Regions from separate parts of the Megasphaera sp. AF13-6AC genome, predicted to be linked through region 2. Evidence: riboswitches for the same ligand, from Rfam matches in the RefSeq annotation. Region 2 holds a riboswitch; each other region holds the start of a gene.
What was found. A riboswitch is a leader RNA that binds a small molecule or an ion and turns the genes downstream of it on or off. The one in region 2 is predicted to bind S-adenosylmethionine.
Positions count from the first base shown of each region.

Region 1 (4,984 bases), on a different contig from region 2:
CGTCTCTTCGGTATTAAAGATATGACAGGTGCCGTTTTGAGTCCCTTTGATGCTTTTTTGATTGCTCGCGGCATGAAGACCCTGGCATTGCGTATGGAAAAACATTGCTCAAACGCCATGGAGGTAGCGGCGTTCCTGGAAACTCATCCGGCTGTAGAATCCGTTGCTTATCCGGGGCTTAAGAGTTTCCCTCAATTTGATTTGGCAAAGAAACAAATGAGTCTGCCCGGCGGTATGATTTCTTTCGAACTTAAAGGCGGTAAAAAAGCGGGCGGCACGGTTATGGACAGTGTCAGACTTTGTAAATTGGCCGTATCTTTAGGCGATGCGGAAACGTTAATTGAACATGCGGCTACAATGACTCATTCTCCGTATACGGCGGAAGAGTTGAAAGCTGCCGGTATCAGTGAAGGCTTGGTTCGGCTGTCCGTTGGCTTGGAAGATGCTCAAGATATTATTGACGATTTGAAACAGGCATTGGATAAAGTGAAATAAGAAGGCAGTAAAAGATAAAAGGCGATGACCGGAAGGTTATCGCCTTTTATAAAAAATGTAGAAACCATATATATTAAATATCTATGAATATACCAAACTTTTTAATATTACACCCCAATATATGTATGTGATAGGATGTACAAAGATTAAAGTACGTTGTATATTACTTTACTTGTTGCAAAGGAGAGTGTTGGTCAGTGGACGGAAATAAGGATGAAGTAAGAAAAGAAGAAGAGGCGGTTCAGTCTGAACGAAAAGATGACGAGATAAAGCCGAACGGGACGGCGTTATTCCCTTTTATTGTATTTGTAGGCGTGTACTTGGGGGCCGGGATTATTTTACAAATGCAGGGTGTGGAAATGCCCTTTTATCAGTTTCCTGCACCGTTGGCCTCTATCATCGGTATTATCGTAGCATTTGCCTTATTGAAAGGAAAATTTAGTGATAAGTTTAATACTTTCATTGAAGGTTGCGGAAATCCCGATATTTTAATTATGTGTATGATTTTCCTGTTAGCCGGAGGCTTTGCCGTAGTGTGCAAGGCTATGGGCGGTATAGATTCTACGGTCAACTTGGGGCTGACGTATATTCCGCCTCAGTATCTGGCAGCCGGTGTATTTCTTATTTCGGCTTTCATTTCTACGGCAACCGGTACATCTGTAGGCTGTTGTGCGGCTGTAGGTCCTATTGCCGTAGCTATTGCTGAAAAGTCCGGTACTCCTTTAGGACTGGTCCTCGGTTGCCTTATCGGCGGGGCTATGCTCGGAGATAATTTGTCCATCATTTCGGATACGACCATTGCGTCTACGCGTACGCAAGGCTGTGAAATGAAGGATAAATTTAAATTAAATCTTTGGTTGACTATTGTGCCGGCCGTGATTACCTTTGTACTTCTTGTTATCTTCGGCGGATCGGACGGAGCCGTATGCTCGGGAGAACATCCGTACAGTCTGATCAAAATCCTTCCGTATATTGTTGTTCTTGTTACGGCCGTTGCAGGCGTAGACGTATTTCTCGTCTTAGTAGGCGGTACGGTTTTGGCAGGCATCATCGGGATGGCTTACGGGGATTTAACATTTTTGTCCTTTATGCAGGCTATTTATAAGGGCTTTTCGGGAATGTTTGATATCTTTCTCTTGTCGCTTCTGACAGGCGGTTTGGCTGCTATGGTGAGCAGGGCGGGAGGTATTGCTTTCCTGCTTCATTCAGTGGAGAAATTTATTACGGGCAGCAAGTCGGCACAAATCGGTATTTCCGGGCTTGTTTCCATTACGGACATTGCCTTGGCTAATAATACGGTTTCTATTATTATTAACGGGGAAATGGCAAAGAAACTTTGTTATCGCTTTAAAGTGGATCCTCGTCGCTCGGCGGCCCTGCTCAGTACGTTTTCGTCTATTTTTCAGGGTCTCATTCCGTACGGGGCACAGATGCTTATCGTTACGGGCTTTACAGCCGGAGCCGTATCACCGCTTGAAGTTTTGCCGTACACTTGGTTTCTCTATCTTTTAGCTATTTCCGCTATTATATCCGTTTTTGTTCCTTTTTCGGACGGATTTATCAGAAAAGATCCGTGGAATTACGAGCATGAAACGGCGCAAAGCAAGGTTGACGCTTTGGCAAAATAAACACGGACACTATCCTTTTACAGACATAAAAATCCCTGCCCGAAGGCAGGGATTTTTATGTCCGCATTTAAAATGCAGGAAGGATGGAGCCTTGGAAGTGCTCTTCAATAAACTTACGAATCGGTTCGGATTGGTAAATTTCTACCAACTTTTTATATGTTTCATTATTTACGTCGTCGGCACGAACGGCAATGACATTAGCGTAAGGCGAACTCTTATCTTCAACAACAAGAGCATCCTTTTGCGGATTCAAGCCGGCCGGAATAGCGTAGTTCGTGTTTACGCAAGCTAAGTCCATATCATCGAGAGAACGAGCGATTTGAGCCGCATCGAGTTCCGTAATCTTCAGATTTTTCGGGTTGCTGACAATGTCTGCAACTGTTGCATCGACAGTCTTGCCGTCTTTTAACGTAATTAACTTAGCTTGTTGCAACAGTAACAGGGCTCTGGCCCCGTTCGTAGGGTCATTAGGGATGGCCACCGTAGAACCGTCGGCTACCTGATCAAGTGATTTATACTTGTGCGAGAAAACACCCATGGGAAGGATAATCGTTTTGCCGATGGACTTTAAATCGAGACCTTGTTTTTTGACGACATTATCCAAGTAGGGCTGATGTTGGAAGGAGTTCATATCCAAATCTTTTTGAGCCAATGCCGTATTGGGTTGTACATAGTCGTTAAATTCGACGACTTTAACCGTAATGCCCTGTTTAGCCGCTTCTTTAGCGACTTCATCCATAACTTCCGCATGCGGGCCGGCAGTTACGCCAATTTTAATTTCTTTGTTATCGCCGCCGGCAGAATTATTGCCGCCGCAACCGGTAATAAACGCGGCAGTTGCTACGATGAGGGCCAAGGTGAGGCCTTTTTTCAGGGAAATTTTCATAATATAACATCCTTTCATTAAAAAGCTTATGATGTGGAGCTCATACAAAAAAGCCGTCATTCAGATGACGGCTTTTCTTATCTTTTCCGTTCATCTGCCGGCATATGCCGTCGGACTTGGCACCTTCCCTGGCGGGGGTTGCCGCAATGTCATCGGGCCGTATCCCTCAATTGCTCTTGATGAAATCACATATATAATTGATGTTCCGTATTATAACATCGTGGAAATAAATCTGTCAACGATTTATTTCTACTAAAAAAGTACAGTATAAAATGGGGATAGAAGTACTTATTCTTGGAAGTTTAAGATCTTTCCTGGATTAAGAATGTTATTGGGATCCAGTGCGTTTTTTATCGTACGCATCAGGTACTTTTCTCCTTCAGGCGTAAACTTTTCCATATAGCGTAATTTTTTGGCACCGATGCCGTGTTCACCGGCCAGGCGGCCTCCGACGGAATATGCATAGGCATAGACTTCGTTGTGGAAGGCTTCGACCGATTTTTCCCACATTTCATCAGACATGTCCGTTTTGCATAAGACGATATGAAGATTCCCGTCACCGATATGAGCATTGATCTTTACTTCAAAAGGATATGCATTCCCGATGTCCATGATTTTTTCAATTGTATCGGCAATGCGGTGAACAGGGACAACTACGTCATCCGTCAAAAAGACTTTGCTGATCAACTCGACAGAAGTCTGGCAATTACGTCGCATGTTCCAAATGCGATCGTCCGCTTCAAGAACATCCACGGCACCTGATTGTTCGCAAATATCGGCTACTTGTTCCATCTTTTTATCCGCATCGTCTGCGTCATACGTTTCAACCGTTATGATGACATATACGCCTTTTTCATAACCGGGCATATTTTCATATCCGCAATAATCGGCACAGCCGCGAACATATGAGTTATCCATATATTCAATACTCGTAGGCTCAATGCCGGCTTTAATCAACTGCGGTACCATATGCAGAGCCGGAGTAGGCGAGTCATAGACGGCCAAGACGTCAAAACGATACGGCGGCAAAGGCGTGAGCTTCACTGTAACTTTCGTAATAATACCGAGAGTTCCTTCGCTGCCGATAATTAATTGTTCCAGACAGTAGCCTGTAGAGCATTTTTTTAAGATGCCGCCTACTTCGACGATTTCGCCTGTCGGTGTAACGACTTCAAGGGCGTAGACTTGATGGCGCGTAACACCGTAACGAACGGCTTTTAGACCGCCGGCATTCGTTGCCAGATTGCCGCCGATAAGACTGCTTTCCGAGCTGGACGGATCGCCGGCATACAGAAAACCGGCTGATTTGGCACGATTTTGTAAATCAATGGTACGCACACCCGCCTCGACAGTCATGTACATGCCTTCTTCATTAAGTTCCAAAATTTTATTCAGCCGTTCCATTAAAAGGACGAGGCCGCCGCAGACAGGAATAGCACCGTCTGCAAGACTGGTACCTCCCGAACGGACCGTGACGGGAACTTTGTAGCGGTTGGCCAATTTGAGAATTTGTGAAATTTCTTCGGACGATGCGGGAGCAACGGCTGCTTCGGGCATATGAAACAGCTTAGGATCCGATTCATAGTCCGTTTGATAGGCGATGAGTAAGTCGGCGTCAGTCTTAACATATGACGGGCCGGTTATTTGTTTCAGCTCTTCAATAAATTCGGCTGTTACGGGTGAATAGGTTTGCAAAATATAACCCTCCTTTAAATCAGGTATATACTATTTTAACATCCTTTCTACTCCTTTCAATAAGAACGAAATAAAAAATTTTTTATGCCGAAAAGACACAAGCGGTTTAAAGAGGAAAATACTGAGAATTGTTGACAAATAGCTTTAAAAAGAACACAAAAAGGGTGGAAAATTTTATGAACAGCATAAAAACTTATTTCTTGGATAACTATGAACGCATGAAATAAAAAAAAACAGACGAGAAATATACTCTTTTTTTATGGTTACTGACATAGATTAT
Region 1 is NZ_JAQCUN010000027.1:5,968-10,951, forward strand. It holds gene megL (methionine gamma-lyase) at 1-495, shown strand, start outside; gene PGX78_RS02865 (Na+/H+ antiporter NhaC family protein) at 693-2,123, shown strand; gene PGX78_RS02870 (MetQ/NlpA family ABC transporter substrate-binding protein) at 2,191-3,009, opposite strand; SAM riboswitch class I at 3,097-3,195, opposite strand; gene PGX78_RS02875 (FAD-binding oxidoreductase) at 3,298-4,704, opposite strand.
Region 1: linked by a shared signal. The riboswitch ahead of PGX78_RS02870 (MetQ/NlpA family ABC transporter substrate-binding protein) and the one ahead of PGX78_RS00840 (branched-chain amino acid transport system II carrier protein) in region 2 are both predicted to bind S-adenosylmethionine.

Region 2 (4,984 bases):
TTGGGAGCGATTTTTCCTTCACTACCTCTATATGAGCGGTATTTCTTTAGGCGAACTTTACATGTTAAGTTTTCCTCCTTCATAATACGCATTACGACTTTATGATTTATATGAATGCCTAATTTATGCAATGCTATTGTAATTCGGCGATACCCATAACGTCCTTTATTCATCGCCACAAGTGTGCGAATAGCTTCTCGTTCCTCTGCATATTTGTCTCCCTTTTTTATGCTAGCTAAGCGTGCATAATATGTACTACGACTAATGCCAAAGTACTCGAGCATAAACTGAAGGGGATATATTTTTCTTAATCTTTCGATGGCAATTGTTTGTGCTTTTTTTTTACAGCTCTATTGGGTTTAGCAATTTCACGCATTTCTTTCATAAAGTCATCGTAAAAAGACATTTCATACTTCAACCGAGCGATTTCAGCTTCTAGTTCTTTTATCCGTTCTTTGTCTGATTTAATACTTTGATCTTTTGTGGGTGGTATTAGTTTTTTCGGTTTCATAGATAGTCTACCTTTAGGTTTAGGTTGTAATCCTGAGATTCCTTCATCTAAGTATCTTTTTTGCCATGATGCGATTAGGCTAGGATTATCTAAATTAAAATGTTCTGCTACTTCCTTAAAGGATAACTTATTTTTCCATCTGGTTTCAATAACTTTACGTTTGAAGTCTGCTGAAAATACCCGTTTAACCATTTTTCTATTTATATTATGATTAATCTTAAATTTAAGTAACCACCCATTTACAGTACTTTCTGGAATCCCAAGTTCTTTAGCAATGCTAAAAGAATTCCATCCTTTTTCAGAAAGATAAATAGCCTTTTCTTTTACTTCTTTTGAATATTTTGACATAAAAAACTGCACCTCCAAAAATTGTGTCCAATTTTTGGGGTGCAGTTCAACATAAGAGAAACCTTCTTTTTTATGCATGCATTTATACATTCTGTCGTCTCATATGACCTACAACACTTCCGACAATAAGACCGACTACAAACGGAGTAACCCAACCAAATCCGACTGCCGACAAAGGCATGGCGGAAACGATGGATTTTGCTGCTTCCAGACCACTAAGTCCGGGTAACGCTTCTACAAGTGCATAGGCTGTAACAGCATAAATAGCTCCTTTATAAGCTTCATTATAAGAAATAAAAGAGGCGAACGTTCCCAATACCATAAGTGCCAAAACCGGCGGATAACTGACACCGAAAATCCAACCGATATATTCGACAATACCGTCCACGCCGAGAAGAGCCGTCAATGCCGAAAGTATACAGGTCGTAATAGCAACGGCCTTATAGCTCACACGATTATTTGACGCCGTACGGAAGAAATCGGCAACAGCCGCAATCTGTCCGACAGCAGTCGTTAAACACGCAAGGATAACGGCTACACCCATGGGCAACATAACAGCCCCGCCGACACGCTTAATAACCAAAACTAAAAGCTCTGCACGGCCCGTATCCGCCGATACATCGGCACTTACACAAGCCCCCATAAACAAGAGGCTGCCGTAAATAATAAATAACAAAATAACCGATACGGCACCGCAATAAAACATCATGCGATTACGTTCCCGACTTTCAACATACCCTTTGTTCTCAACGGACTGTATAAACAAAGACGCCATAATAAAACTGACCAAAACATCTCCCGTATTATAACCGCCCAAAAAAGCATTGGTAAAGGAGTTGGTTACGGTCGGCTCTGCGGGAGTTCCAATGGGGGCTACTACTCCTAACACTCCGATAACCATTAGAATCAAGGCTAACAAAGGAGTCAAGAATTTGCCTACCTTATCAAGTACACTCGTTTCATCCGACGTAATCCAATAAGAAAGTAAGAAATAAAGAACGACTCCGGGAATAAAAGGAATATTAGAAAAGTTTCCCTGTATTCCTAACTGAATAGCCGTAGCACACGTCCGGGGAATAGATACGAAAATACAAACAATCATCAATAAGGTAAGCAAAATATTATAGGTATAAGGGCCGACCCTCTCCGTAATACGGCGTACATCACCATATCGGGAAATAATAAGAAGGGCAAAAATAGGTAATAAAATTCCCGACAACGTCAGTCCTGCCAATGCCGGCCCGTAAGAGGACCCGCTGACAAACCCCAGTTGTGGCGGAAAAATAAGATTCCCCGCGCCAAAATATGTAGCAAAAAAAGCAAACCCCAAAATCAGCACGTCTTTGACTGTAACCGATTTATGCTTAATACGGCTGTCATTCATGTCCTCCGACTCCTTCCTTCCAACGGCATATAAAAAACGTCATCTTGACAGATGACGCATTCATTACAGGCCATATCATCTGTCGTCACCCTCAAGTAACGCTGGAGTTGGCACCTTTCCTGTCGGAAGGTTGCCGCAGCTTCAACGGGCCAGTCCCTCGGCTGCTCTGGATGATTATTTTATTTGATTGAAATCATACAGGAATCGCCCTTACTTGTCAATAAAATACATGTTCGATTCACAGTATGATCTATCTGCCCTTTCTGTGGATAATACGGGGATCCGTGCCTGTTTACATCTTAGTTTTAAGCGCAAAGGTTGATTTTCTTTTCAGTTATTACTGCGCATTCACACCAACCATCCCCATTGCAAAGAAATTTATACACATTACCTCAAATAAAAGGAAGTGAAATAAAACGGCTTATTTATGCTATTTATATGATGATATTTTTATTTCATATCCTTATCATTTTAGATTTATCCACATTTTATTTAAAGTGTTACCAATGTACACGGCCTAAAAACAGCTTGTTTTAGGCACAAAAAAAGTTATGCACATAATTTTCTCAACAATGTGCATAACCTGTGTATAAGTTCTACTCAACCGGACGACTCCAGTCAATATATACGGTTGTCGCCTCCCAAATTTTACCCAATGCAAGTTTGAACATATCTAAACTATCATTCGGCATGCCTGATATTTCTTCAAATTCTGTAAGCCCGGTGAACCGTTTCAGTACTTTCGGCGTAGATAAATATTCATAAGCCGCTTTTTTTAAAGCCTCATCTTGAAGACAGACCGTTATTTCCTTCGTTTCTTCATCATACCCGATCCAGCCCTGGTTATCGGCACCGGTATGTGCCGCCACTTTAAACATTGCCATATATCATTACTCCTTTTCTTTCACTTCTTTGACACTACTTTCCGCTTCCCACAAAAAACCTTTCATAACAGCACGTTTTCCGAATCGTTCCTGTAATTTATCGATAGCCGTCGTTACCTTTTCATCAGCTAACCGTTTTTGGGTTGTCGGGTCTTTCGCAAAGAGAGAGTCCTGGATAATGGCGGTCTGCAATTTACTGACCGTAATCCCCAGTAACCGTACAGAACCCTTTCTTATCTTCTTAGCATATAACTTTCGTGCGGAAAAATAAAGCTGTTCTTCTGTATAAAGACCTATAGATTCAGACGACTCCGACCTCGTCTCTGTCGTAAAATCATTATACCGTATTTTCAAAGTTATTGTACGCCCCATCAACCCGTGTTTACGCAAGCGATGTGCTACTTCTTCAGCCAAGAGACGTAACTGCCGATCCACATCTTCCTGTAAGACCAAGTCATTTTCATATGTTTGTTCATTACCTATCGATTTCACCTGCTGAGCCGTTTCAACTCGTCTGTAATCTCTTCCGTGAGCCAATTCATAAAGCCGCTCAGCCTGATTACCTACAAGAGGGCGCAACTTATCGGGAGAGGCAGCCGCAATACTGCCTATTGTATCGTACCCGGCAGCCAAAAGGCGATTTTCTGTTACCTTGCCGACACCCCAAATCTTACGAATAGGTAAAGGTGCTAACAATTCCTCTTCTTTTCCATAAGGAATACAGACCAATCCGTCGGGTTTGTCCAAATCGGATGCAAGCTTAGCCAGAAATTTATTCGGTCCGATACCGGCCGATGCAACAAGACCGGTCTGTTCTTTAATGTCCTTCTTTACAGCCCGCCCGACTTCCAAAACATCCTTATAATATCCATACAACCCCGATATATCTAAAAATGCTTCATCTAAAGAAAGCGGCTCTATATACGGTGAATACCCTTCGAATATCTTCCTGATTTGACGGGAAATAGTACGGTAATAGGCAATCCGCGGAGGCAAAAAGATCCCGTCGGGACATAATTGTCTGGCCTTCTTTGTGCCCAGTGCGGAATGAACACCGTAAGCTCGTGCTTCATAGGAAGCCGTGGCAACAACACCGCGATCACTTGTACCGCCTACAATGACGGGACGACCGCGAAGTTCGGGATTATCCCGTTGTTCTACGGACGCATAGAAAGCATCCATATCGACGTGCATAATCCATCGTCTGACCACAAAACTTCCCCCTTTCCCGTCGGTTATAACATTATACAATTTTGTTCAAAATAAATATAGACAAAGCCATTTTCTTGTTCTATTCTCTTATGAAATATGGTACTATGTATAAGCATAATATTTTAAGAAATTAGGTATAAATGTAACATTTTAGAAACGAGGCATTCGTCCATGGATTTGTTCCAATTAACCTACTTTATTGAAGTAGCTCACAAAAAAAGCTTTACCAAAGCATCTCATTCTCTCCACATCAGCCAGCCTTCTATCAGTAAAGGCATCAAGGCCCTGGAAAACTACTGGCAAGTACAGCTGTTTAACCGAACGGGAAAGCACGTGGAGTTAACGGAAATCGGCGCCTATCTCCTTCCCAAAGTGGAATCGGTAATCGAGCAGTTGGCACAAATCAGCGACGAGCTGGGATCACCTCACCAATTCAATTCCGGAACTGTTTCCATCGGGGTACCGCCTATGATCGGCTCTACTTTTATTTCTCCGTTTATCCACCATTTTTCCGAAAAATTCCCGGACATCAAGGTGGAACTGGCTGAAGTCGGCTCACACGATGTTATTTCCTCTATTGATAACGGCCTCATTCAGGCGGGCTTCGTAGCCTTGCCGATTAATGCGGATACTCCCTACGACTTC
Region 2 is NZ_JAQCUN010000006.1:4,309-9,292, forward strand. It holds gene PGX78_RS00830 (IS3 family transposase) at 1-284, opposite strand, end outside; gene PGX78_RS00835 (helix-turn-helix domain-containing protein) at 308-937, opposite strand; gene PGX78_RS00840 (branched-chain amino acid transport system II carrier protein) at 942-2,243, opposite strand; SAM riboswitch class I at 2,316-2,420, opposite strand; gene PGX78_RS00845 (hypothetical protein) at 2,840-3,127, opposite strand; gene PGX78_RS00850 (DNA polymerase IV) at 3,134-4,339, opposite strand; gene PGX78_RS00855 (LysR substrate-binding domain-containing protein) at 4,511-4,984, shown strand, end outside.

Region 3 (4,984 bases), on a different contig from region 2:
GACGCTGGAATCATTAATGAAAAAAGTGGACAGTAAATATACACTGGTTACCTTAGCGGCAAAAAGAGCCAGAGAGTTGACGGACGGTGATGCTCCGTTTGTAGATGTAAATACAAATAAGGTTGTTTCCGTGGCTATGGAAGAAATTAATGAAGGCAAAATTAAATATGAAACACCTCAAGCAGGTATAAAATAAAGCGAGGGTGACTTCTCATGTCTTTGCGAGACAAGCATGTCCTACTTATCATAAGCGGCGGCATAGCTGCTTATAAGACGGCTATTATTGCCAGTACGTTACGCAAGCAGGGTGCTCAGGTTAAATGCGTTATGACAAAGCATGCGACGGAATTTATTACGCCTTTAACGTTGCGTGAGATTTCGGGCAATCCCGTAGCCGTTTCTATGTTCGCCGACGTACCGGAGTTTCATGTAGAGCATATCGCCTTGGCCGAATGGGCTCACGTAGTCCTTGTAGCACCGGCAACAGCCAATATTATCGGTAAAGCGGCCAACGGTGTTGCCGACGATATGGCGACAACCGTATTAATGGCTACGACGGCACCTGTAATGGTCTGTCCCGCCATGAACACGAATATGTGGAACAACAAAATCGTTCAAAGGAATGTACAAATCCTGAAAGATTGCGGTTATACGATTATGCAGCCCGATTCGGGAGTGTTAGCGTGCGGGACTGTCGGTGCCGGCCGTTTGCCCGCTCCGGAACGTATTATAGAAGCGCTTGAATATGTAGCAGATGAACGAAAAGAGTTGTGCGGGCAAAAGGTCATCGTCACTGCCGGCGGTACGCGCGAAGCCCTGGACCCGGTGCGTTATATAGGAAATCATTCCAGCGGGCGCATGGGATTCGCCATTGCCAGGGCGGCAGCCAAATGCGGTGCCGACGTAACTTTGGTAGCGGCTCCTACAGACCTTGTGACCCCCTTTAAGGTCAATCGTGTCGATGTCATGACGACAGGAGAGATGAAAGAGGCCGTAGATCGCTTATATGATGATGCGAATATTGTTATTAAGGCTGCCGCCGTCGCTGACTACAGGCCGGCAGTGCGGGCACAGCAGAAAATTAAAAAGAACGATGACAAATTAACGCTGAATCTTGTTAAAAATGACGACATTCTTTTTTCCTTGGGACAACGTAAGGGAAATCGTATACTTGTAGGTTTTGCCGCAGAAACGACGGATGTTATCAAATACGGCAAGGGCAAGGTGGCTAAAAAGAATCTGGATATGCTCGTAGCTAACGATATAACGGCGGAAGGTGCAGGCTTTAAGGGTACTACCAATATAGGTGCCTTTATTTACCCCGACGGGACGGTAGAAGAACAGCCGCTGATGAGCAAGGATGAATTGGCTGAAAGAATCATAGATCGAGTCATTGACATATACAACAAAAAGAATCTGTAGAGAAGAAGCGGAATTTCGAGTGAAAAGCTCGAAATTTCGCCTTTTTTCAAATGTTGTAAAAATTTATATTTACCCTTGCAATTTTTTGTGACCTACTTTATAATTGTTATCAGTCAAAACAACATATAGTTCCATCAAGAGTCGGCGGAGGGAATGGCCCTGTGATGCCGCAGCAACCTTCTACTTGGAAAAGGTGCTAAGTCCAACAGCCGTAAGGCCGAAAGATGGGTAGTTATCCCCTCTTTTGTAGAGGGATTTTTTTATTTATGAAACAGGAGGTTTATACGAATGGCAAAAAACCGCGAATTTTTTACATCCGAATCGGTAACGGAAGGCCATCCCGATAAAATGGCTGACCAAATTTCCGACGGTATTTTGGACGCCATCTTAGCTCAAGATACAAATGCCCGCGTGGCTTGCGAAACCTTGGTAACAACCGGGTTAGTCCATGTTGTAGGGGAAATATCGACAAGTTGTTATGTTGATATTCCTAAAATTATTCGAGAAACGGTGCGCGACATCGGTTATACTCGTGCTAAATACGGTTTCGACTGCGATACTTGCGGTGTTTTAGTATCTTTAGACGAACAATCATCCGATATTGCCATGGGTGTTGATGAAGCTAAAGAAGCCAAAGATGCAAAAGGCGGTGACAAAGACGAATTCGACGCTATCGGCGCCGGTGATCAGGGTCTCATGTTCGGGTATGCTACGAATGAAACGGAAGAATACATGCCGTTACCTATTTCCTTGGCACACAGACTGTCTCGCCAATTGACGAAGGTTCGCAAAGACGGTACACTTACCTATTTGCGTCCCGACGGCAAAACACAGGTTACGGTCGAATATGATGACGGTAAACCCGTACATGTGGATACCATTGTTATTTCCGCACAACACAGTCCGGAAGTAACCCGTGAGCAAATTGAAAAAGACTTGATTGAATTTGTCATTAAACCCGTCTTGGCTGACGGATTATTTGATGAAAATACGAAACTCTTTATCAATCCGACCGGTCGCTTTGTTATCGGCGGTCCCCAAGGGGATGCCGGTTTAACGGGACGTAAAATCATTGTCGATACATACGGCGGCATGGCACGTCACGGCGGCGGTGCTTTCTCCGGTAAGGATCCCACGAAGGTAGACCGTTCCGCTGCTTATGCGGCTCGTTACGTTGCCAAGAATATCGTCGCTGCCGGCTTGGCTGATAAATGTGAACTCCAGTTGGCCTATGCCATCGGTGTAGCACATCCCGTCTCTATTCGCGTAGAAACTTTCGGTACCGGAAAGTGCGATCACGATAAGGTAGTTGAACTGATTCGCAAACACTTCGATTTGCGTCCTGCCGGCATTATTAAGATGCTCGATTTGCAACGTCCTATATACAAACAAACGGCTGCATACGGTCACTTCGGCCGCAACGATCTCGATTTACCGTGGGAAAAAACGGATAAAGCCGAAATCCTTCGCAAAGAAGCCGGTTTATAAGTTCTTACATTCGGGGGGGACCGTTTCAGGTCTCCCCCTTTTCAGGAGCCTGTATGATTGCTCATGTCATCATTAATATAACAGCCAAAGGGCTGCAAAAAACTTTTACATACTTAGTTCCGGATAGTTTGAAAGAGCGTATTGTTATCGGAGCTCGTGTTCTGGTCCCCTTCGGCACTCGAAGGGAAGAGGGTATCGTAGTTTCTACAGAAGATGAACTCACACAAATTCCAGAATTTAAACTAAAGCCCATTCAGGCTGTTTTATCTGTTCAACCAGGAAAACAGGATGAAATTATGGCGACCGCCTTATGGATCAGTCAATATTATGTCTGCAACCTGGCTGATGCACTACGTCTTTTTTTCATTGAAAAACACGGTATAGCCTATGATTACGAAGTGAAACTTCGTGCCGAAGCGGATATTCCTGCGGCGTTAACGGAAGCGGAACGACAAGTTTTATCCTCCGTATCGGATCGGAAGGAGCATAGAGAAAGGGACCTGTTGTGCCGAGTGGATCCGCAAGCCTTGGATTCCTTGGTAAATAAGGGGATTTTATTGAGGTCTGAACGAGTTTTAAATAAGATAGGGCCTAAGACAAAAAAATGGTTGCGATTCATAAAAACGGACGTTGACAAAATATTGGCTCGTAAAAAACAACAGGCCCGATTATTGTCTTTTTTGGAAGAGAAAAAGGAAGCATCCTTTGATACTTTAATGGAAGCCGGTTACGGAAGAGTCGTAATCAATCATTTAAGCGAGACGGATTTTGTCGAAGTCTTTTACAGAGAAAAAGAGACGGTTTACCTGCCTACTGCCGCCGAAAAAGATGAAAAATGGACCTTAACGGCAGAGCAGGAAGCCGCCGTGCAGGCTGTAGAAACCGATGCGACAAGCCGGACTTGGGTCATGCGCGGCGTTACGGGTAGCGGTAAAACGGAAGTGTACATGCGGCTTGCCGAAAAAATAATTCGCAAGGGCAAGCAGGTTCTTCTTCTGGTCCCCGAAATAGCCTTAACCGGACAAATTGTGCGTCGCTTTACGGCACGTTTTGCCAACGAGGTGACGGTTATGCATAGTCAATTGTCCAAGGGCGAACGGGAAAACAATCGCCGCCGTATGGCAACGGGTGAGAGTGCCGTTTGTATCGGAGCTCGCTCTGCCGTATTTACTCCCTTTGCCGATTTGGGATTGGTCATAATCGATGAAGAACACGACAGTTCGTATAAGCAAGATGAGACCCCTCGTTATCATGCCGTAGAAGTGGCAAGAAAACGTGCTTCTTATTACAAAGCTCCGGTTATATTGGGCAGTGCTACCCCGTCTGTAAATGATTATGAAAAAGCCCTTAAGGGAGAATACGGTTTAATCGAACTGAAGCATCGCGTCCTCAATCGTCCTTTACCGGAAGTAGAAGTTGTCGATATGCGCCAAGAATTGGAAATGCAAAATTACGGCGTTCTTTCGGAAAAATTGAAAGACTTGTTAAAAGCTACGTTGGCGACAAAGCGACAGGCTATTGTCTTGTTAAATCGAAGAGGATTTTCCACCTTCGTCATGTGTCGAAAATGCGGTTATGTCGTTAAATGTAAAACCTGCGATGTACCGATGGTATACCATAAGCAGTCGGAACACCTGCGGTGTCACTATTGTGAGGCTGTAGCGGATATTCCCGAACGCTGTCCTCAGTGCGGCAGTAAATATATCAAGTTTTTCGGTGCCGGCACGGAACGGGTAGAAGCGGAGATTCGAGAGCTCTTTCCGCAGGCACGTGTCGTACGACTGGATCAGGACACGACGGTTCGTAAAAACAGCGGTGACACCATTATCGAAGCCTTTAGACGGCATGAATACGATATTTTATTGGGGACTCAAATGGTCGCTAAGGGCCATGATTTTCCCGACGTAGCAGCTGTCGGCATTTTGGCGGCCGACAGTTTACTGAACTTACCGGCCTATTGGGCAGGCGAGCGAACGTTCCAACTCTTGACGCAAGCAGCCGGACGCGCAGGCAGAGACCGTACTCCGGGTAAAGTAGTCATGCAAACTTACGCCCCCGATCACTATGTAATAAA
Region 3 is NZ_JAQCUN010000004.1:19,530-24,513, forward strand. It holds gene rpoZ (DNA-directed RNA polymerase subunit omega) at 1-196, shown strand, start outside; gene coaBC (bifunctional phosphopantothenoylcysteine decarboxylase/phosphopantothenate--cysteine ligase CoaBC) at 214-1,422, shown strand; SAM riboswitch class I at 1,551-1,653, shown strand; gene metK (methionine adenosyltransferase) at 1,711-2,910, shown strand; gene priA (primosomal protein N') at 2,964-4,984, shown strand, end outside.
Region 3: linked by a shared signal. The riboswitch ahead of metK (methionine adenosyltransferase) and the one ahead of PGX78_RS00840 (branched-chain amino acid transport system II carrier protein) in region 2 are both predicted to bind S-adenosylmethionine.